Regions from separate parts of the Brevibacillus sp. YAE8 genome, predicted to be linked through region 2. Evidence: a T-box and tRNA genes for the amino acid it is inferred to sense, from the RefSeq annotation. Region 2 holds a T-box; the other holds one or more tRNA genes.
What was found. A T-box is a leader RNA that pairs with one kind of tRNA and senses whether it is charged. The one in region 2 lies ahead of trpS (tryptophan--tRNA ligase), so its partner is inferred to be a tRNA-Trp.
Positions count from the first base shown of each region.

Region 1: it has a tRNA-Trp gene. The T-box ahead of trpS (tryptophan--tRNA ligase) is inferred to sense a tRNA for this amino acid. The anticodon was not compared.

Region 1 is NZ_BAAIYG010000004.1:333,073-336,452, forward strand. It holds gene AC27IT_RS09460 (ABC transporter ATP-binding protein) at 1-367, opposite strand, end outside; gene AC27IT_RS09465 (helix-turn-helix transcriptional regulator) at 526-1,353, opposite strand; tRNA gene AC27IT_RS09470 (tRNA-Leu) at 1,981-2,062, opposite strand; tRNA gene AC27IT_RS09475 (tRNA-Cys) at 2,071-2,144, opposite strand; tRNA gene AC27IT_RS09480 (tRNA-Gly) at 2,165-2,240, opposite strand; tRNA gene AC27IT_RS09485 (tRNA-Gln) at 2,248-2,322, opposite strand; tRNA gene AC27IT_RS09490 (tRNA-His) at 2,349-2,424, opposite strand; tRNA gene AC27IT_RS09495 (tRNA-Trp) at 2,454-2,527, opposite strand; tRNA gene AC27IT_RS09500 (tRNA-Phe) at 2,533-2,608, opposite strand; tRNA gene AC27IT_RS09505 (tRNA-Asp) at 2,653-2,729, opposite strand; tRNA gene AC27IT_RS09510 (tRNA-Met) at 2,776-2,852, opposite strand; tRNA gene AC27IT_RS09515 (tRNA-Val) at 2,917-2,992, opposite strand; tRNA gene AC27IT_RS09520 (tRNA-Glu) at 3,079-3,152, opposite strand; tRNA gene AC27IT_RS09525 (tRNA-Ser) at 3,157-3,249, opposite strand; tRNA gene AC27IT_RS09530 (tRNA-Asn) at 3,253-3,328, opposite strand.
Region 2 is NZ_BAAIYG010000004.1:126,976-130,355, forward strand. It holds gene AC27IT_RS08450 (helix-turn-helix domain-containing protein) at 1-549, opposite strand, end outside; gene AC27IT_RS08455 (HXXEE domain-containing protein) at 622-1,161, opposite strand; gene AC27IT_RS08460 (TetR/AcrR family transcriptional regulator) at 1,154-1,762, opposite strand; T-box leader at 1,901-2,165, shown strand; gene trpS (tryptophan--tRNA ligase) at 2,234-3,217, shown strand; gene AC27IT_RS08470 (chitobiase/beta-hexosaminidase C-terminal domain-containing protein) at 3,354-3,380, opposite strand, start outside.

The DNA of each region.
Region 1 (3,380 bases), 210 kb from region 2:
TGTTCATGTCGTTTGTCAAGCGACCAATCAAATGCCCGGTCTTCGTATTGTCAAAAAATCGGAACGACAGCTTCTGAATATGCGAAAACAGCTTGCGCCGCATATCCGTCTCGATGTTGATGCCCAGCATATGCCCCCAGTAGTTGACGATGTACATAAGCAATGTGTTCAAGGCATACAAAGCGAGCAGTCCAAGCGAAGCCCACAAAATCATGCCCCACTTCCCGCCCGGCAGCAAATCGTCGATAAAAGCATTTACCGCTACCGGAAACGCCAGCTCCAGCAAACCGGCAATGATTGCGCAGCCAAAATCAAGCACAAACAACCATTTATACGGGCGGTAATAGGAGAAAAAGCGTCGAATCAATCAATGGCCCCCTTTTGGCGTTGGGTTCGCTCCCTGTCAGTACTTACCCGGCAAGCTTTTGTCAACGCAACTGCAATAATGATTATCAATTTCATCAATAAGTATAGCAATGTGCCTTGTGAAAGAGAATGGCACATTCATGAATCGATATGGATTATTCATGAATCCCGTTGAAACTCGCTCGGGGACAGGCCGGTGTATTTTTTGAAGCGCTTGCTGAAATACAACGGATCGGAAAAGCCTGTCCTTTGCGCCACCTCCTTGATGCTCAATTGGCTGTGCACGATATTCAACAAGTTTTTCGCCTGGTTAAGTCTGTATCTGTTCAAATATTCACCCGGACTAATTTTCAAATGCTTCTGAAACAGGTAAGCGAGCCGGTTGACATTGATCTGGTGCATTTCCGCAAGCCGATTCATGCTCAAGTTTTCCATGTAATGATTATGAATATAATCGAGCAGCCGCTCCAGCAATAGCCGCCCCTCGTCTTGCGCGCGATACAGCACGAGCGAAAACAGCTCGTTCAAGATGCCGTACCACAGCTCTTTTACGCGCAGCTTGTACAAGTCGCCGGGGCTGTTCCAGTACCGCTCAAGCTGCCTCAGCTTCTCCTGCAGCCGGGCGCTCTGCTCGACAAGGTGCAAGCCGTAATGCTGCCCGGCGTAATCGCATGCATCAGCCAGCTCCCAGTGCTTCACCTGATAGAGCACGAGAATGTAGACCCACTTTTCCTCGCCGATCACCTTGCGATCAAACGCCATGTCAGGGCCAGCGTGTACGACCATCCCCGGCTCCATATCGTATCCCGTGCCGTCAAACCACATTTTGGCTCTCCCGGATAGAGGGAAAATAAATGCCGAATGCAGCCCGGTTCGTCCCCCAAAATATTTCATTCCCGGCTGTCGTTCTTCGAGGGATACACTGGTGAGTGTAATGGCTCCCCTGGCGTAATAGTCGATCAACAGACCAACCTTTGCTCTCTCCATTTGCACCCCGCCTTGCTTTTTACTCAAAAGAACCGTTGGATGTAAGCGCGGCATGGTCGCTACCGCATCCAGGAAAAGCTCTGCAACCACCCAGCACATGGATATGCTTCATGCATGGATATGCTTCACGCTTGGCTATGCTTCACGCTTGGCTATGCTTCACGCTTGGCTAGCTTTGGTCACGCACACGCTTCTCCTATCGGCAGGCAAGCGCCAGCCTCGCTTGGTTCTTCTCTCGCTGGTTCTTCTGTTCAGGTGTTGTTGCCAGCGGCTCGCGCTGTTACTCCGCTCGGCGTAGCACCTGGCATTGGAACACATTTTTACTCACAAAATCTGCAATTTACCTCTTGTGAAAATTTCGGTTCTCGTTTATCATAATAGATAATGATTCTCATTTTCAACCAATCAACTTGGCCAAACTGTCGAACTCTACAGCTTGCTCTTCTGGCTGCTTGCAGGACTGATTTCTTCATTTCTTGCGTGTAACGAATCAGTCACCTGTTGCATCCGGTTCGCTTGCTTGCTGATCGGTTTCAGGAGATGGAGCGATACATACTGCTTTTCATGTTGATCGTAACAAATAAAATAACCCTAAGGATGAACATCCTTAGAGCTTGATTTCAGAAATGGTGCCGGTGAAGGGACTTGAACCCCCACGGTTTCCCTCACGATTTTGAGTCGCGCGCGTCTGCCATTCCGCCACACCGGCAATTAAATTGGAGGAGGCACCCGGATTTGAACCGGGGATAAGGGTTTTGCAGACCCGTGCCTTACCCCTTGGCTATGCCTCCATGTATAAAAAAGGTTTGAATGGAGCGGACGACGGGTCTCGAACCCGCGACCTTCGCCTTGGCAAGGCGACGCTCTACCAATTGAGCTACGTCCGCGTATAAATGGCTGGGGTACTAGGATTCGAACCTAGGAATGACGGAGTCAAAGTCCGTTGCCTTACCGCTTGGCTATACCCCAATAAGTAATCCCCAACTTTGAAATTATGGGGCGATCGATGGGACTTGAACCCACGAGTGCCGGAGCCACAATCCGGTGCGTTAACCCCTTCGCCACGACCGCCATATTAACTAACTATGCCTTTTGGAAAATGGCAGGGGCAGTAGGAATCGAACCCACACCAAAGGTTTTGGAGACCTTCGTTCTACCGTTAAACTATGCCCCTACACATGGTGGCTCGGGACGGAATCGAACCGCCGACACGAGGATTTTCAGTCCTCTGCTCTACCGACTGAGCTACCGAGCCGTATGTATCTTTTGCTTAGCGTGCCATTTGTTGTTTGTGAAAAATGGCGGAGCTGACGGGACTCGAACCCGCGACCTCCGGTGTGACAGACCGGCGTGAACTCCAACTTCACCACAGCTCCATGTTTGGTTGCACCTACAGGTACTCCCTTTGCAAGAAAGAAAATTTGGTTGCGGGAGCAGGATTTGAACCTGCGACCTTCGGGTTATGAGCCCGACGAGCTACCGAGCTGCTCCATCCCGCGACGATTCGGACGATCAATTATCAGCGTTGCCACGTGCTTTTCGCTGACCATCCATTATGATAAGTGGTGGAGGCTGACGGGATCGAACCGCCGACCCTCTGCTTGTAAGGCAGATGCTCTCCCAGCTGAGCTAAGCCTCCACTGTTCCCCAACTCTTGTTGGGGCCCCACAAAGGATAGGGTGCTACCAGAGTGGCACTCTTTTTGCTTTGTGGACGTTTTTTAGGTGACCCGTAGGGGATTCGAACCCCTGTATGACAGCGTGAAAGGCTGCTGTGTTAAACCGCTTCACCAACGGGCCAAGATGGCGGATGGAGTGGGATTTGAACCCACGAGACGGGTCAACCCCGCCTACACGATTTCCAATCGTGCTCCTTCGGCCGCTCGGACATCCATCCATATGGCTCCTCGGGACGGACTCGAACCGCCGACCGATCGGTTAACAGCCGATTGCTCTACCAACTGAGCTACCGAGGAACGTTGAAGGTCTTATTCCTTCAAAACTGAATACGCATGTTTGCTAAGAAAT
Region 2 (3,380 bases):
CGCTCGCGTCGGCACGACGCGATGCACGGGAACGCCTCTGCGCACAAGCTCCAGCTCTGCCGTCCGCAGGCAGGTCACCGCCGCCTTCGTCTTGCCTTCCTTCCACAATGCCTCATGAAAATCCGCCAGCTCATTGGCAGAGATCGCACCTTCGTAATGCTTCAGCCATTTGTAGCCTTCCGCGATTCCCGCTTCCATGAGAAAATGCCCCAGCTCCTCGCCCGAAAACGTATCGAAGCTCACCTCATCCACGCGAATCCCGAGCTGATGGGACAGATGCAGCAAGGTCCGGTACAGGCTCGCGCCAATATGCGGCACATACGCCATCGGCACCTGGATTTTTCCGGTCTGGCTCGCCATCGCATAAGGAACCTGACCCGAGAAAAGCCACATGTCCACCTCATCCAGATGCGCCATGAGCAGCTCGACGATTTCCTCTTCTCTCCAATACACAATCGGCAAGCATTCGATCTCGGGAAACTCCTGCATGACCGATTGGATAATCACAAGCGAATCATCCGCGCCGATCACGCCTAGTCGCAGCTTCAATACACGTCCCTCTTTCACAGCGTTTTTTCCTAGAATAGCAAAAATATGCCCGCACTTACAGCCACCCCCGCCTCATCCGCGGCTGACCAGCCCTCCTGCCGCCTGCCCGAGCCAGTGCGCAGCGTACAAAATCGGCACGGCCAGCAAGCAGAACGGCAGCGTACTCCAGACGAGCGGCCACGTAAGCACCCCTGCTTCAAACAGGCAGACATAGGTGTAGACGCTGTACGGCAAAACGAGCACGACTGCCGTCACGACGCCCGGTGTGTACGTGCGCAGCGCAATCGTGTGTCCGATGTGCGTGAAAACGTGCAAAAACATAACGTGCAGGCAGACGAGAAAAAACGGCAAGTACGTCCCAAGCGGCAGCGTGGCAGCCGCAAGCACGACGGCAGCGGCGAGGACGGCGAAGACGCACGTGACGGCTACGGCAAACTGCGCGGTGTTCATCGCAAGCGACGGCTCCACGAACTTTTGCAGCCAGCTCGGCAGCGCGCGCAAAACCTGCTCCCGCTTCTGCGCAAGCCAGCCCTCGACCGTGATGATTTCCTCCAGATCGTGAAACACAAACACGACCAGCAACAGCCAGATCAGATTCACAAGCTCACTCATGCCGTGCCCCCTCCCTCGTCTTTTCCTGCAAGATTCCGTGCGCCAAAAACGACACCGCCTCGTCGGCGAGCTGCTCGGCCGTCTTTTCCCCCGCCAGCAAAAAGCGGGACGTCAGGCGGTAGCAGACGGCGACCATTGCTTCTGCCGCCACCTCCGGCGACAGGTCGGCGCGGACATGGCCCGCCGCCTGGTTTTGCCGCAGATTGGCGCTGACCATGGCTGCCAGCTTGCGGTGCAGCTCCTCTCCCGCCTCCGCCTGATAGAGCACCATCTGCGTCAGCTCCGGCCGCCCCTGAAAGAAGCGGAACAGCGCCAAGAGATTTTCCCGCACCTGCCCGTACACATCCGCTTCGTCCAGCGCCGTCACCTTGCTCCCTCCGTCGGCCAGCACCCACAGCTTCGCGAAAAACTCGTCCATGAGCTGCTGGTACAGCCCTTCCTTGCTCTCGAAATACTGGTAAAAAGACGCTTGCGTCAGCCCGGCCGCCTTCACGATGTCACTCACCCTGGCACGGTGAAAGCCTTTGGCCGCAAATTCGGAAGCCGCTGCTGCCAGCAACCGTCCGCGGCTTTGCTCCCCTTTGGAAAATTTGCTGTCCATCCGTGTTGTTCACTCCTAAAAAGTAACTTTTCAGTTATATAACTCTTGAGTTACTTTTACAATTTTTGGATGATATTGTCAATCCCCTCTTGCTTTTTTGGTTTGGACTGCGTAAAATGATTGCTCAAAGGGTATCTTTCGATGGCAATGAGGGAGAAGAGTAGTCATTTTTCGAGACGGCAGAGAGCTGATGGTTGGTGCGAATCAGTGTCAAGGAAATGGTGAATGGGCTCCCGAGCTCCAAACCGAACCCGTTTTTCAAAAGCGGCAGTAGGCTTTGGCGTGACGTCCGTACGTTACAAAGGACACCGTATCAAAACGGTACGGAACAAAGCGATTTTGCGCATGGCTTTTCCCGTGTGCAAAATAACAAGGGTGGCACCACGGTTCATTCGTCCCTGTCCAGGGCGGATGGACCTTTTTGTTTTTCTCCCAAACAGATTTCCCTCTATGGAAAGGAGCAGCACTCTCATGAAAACCATTTTTTCCGGTATTCAGCCGAGCGGTATTTTGACCCTTGGCAACTACCTCGGCGCGATGAAGCATTTCGTTCCGCTGCAGGACCAGTTCAACTGCTTTTACTGCATCGTCGATCAGCACGCGATCACAGTTCCGCAGGAGCCAGCCGTCTTGCGCGAAAACATCCGCCGTCTGGCAGCGCTCTACCTGGCAGTCGGCCTCGACCCGAACAAAATGACTTTGTTCGTCCAATCGGAAGTGCCAGCCCATGCCAAACTCGGCTGGATCATGCTGTGCACCTCGTACCTCGGCGAGCTTGAGCGCATGACCCAGTTCAAGGACAAATCCGACGGACGGGGCGAATCGATTCCGGCCGGCTTGCTGGCGTATCCGCCACTGATGGCCGCAGACATTTTGCTGTACGGCACAGACTACGTTCCGGTCGGCGAGGACCAGAAACAGCACCTGGAGCTGACCCGCGACCTGGCGACCCGCTTCAACAACCGTTACGGCGACATTTTCACCATTCCGGAAGTACGCCTGCCGGAAACGGGCGCACGCATCATGTCGCTTGCCGACGGCACGAAAAAAATGAGCAAGTCCGATCCGAACCAGGGCGCTTTCATCTCCATGCTCGACGACCCGGCGACGATTACGAAAAAAATCAAGCGCGCGCAGACCGACTCGGACAGCAGCGTGCGCTACGACAAGGCAGAAAAGCCTGCCGTATCGAACCTCATGACGATCTACTCGCTCTGCTCCGGCAAGTCGCTGGAAGAGATCGAAGCGATGTACGAGGGCAAAGGCTATGGCGCATTCAAAACCGACCTGGCGGAAGTCGTGGTGGAGACGCTGCGTCCGATCCAGGAGCGCTACGAGCAACTGTTCCATTCCTCCGAGCTGGACGACATCCTCTCGGCGGGCGCAGAAAAGGCAAATGCCGTGGCGAATGAAATGCTGCACAAAGTAGAAAGAGCAATGGGAATGGCGCGCTAGGAAAATCGAGACGCAAAACGGGCCGGGAAGCTTCTCCCGACCCGTTTTTTCATTTGTGAGGCAGACGAGACTCGCGGCTTTGCGACGGCAAGCAGTTGTGCCGCCCGCTCCTGCGTGAAGCTCTCCCCCGCGGCCCTTACTTTTCTGCGCTTCTGACAAAAAG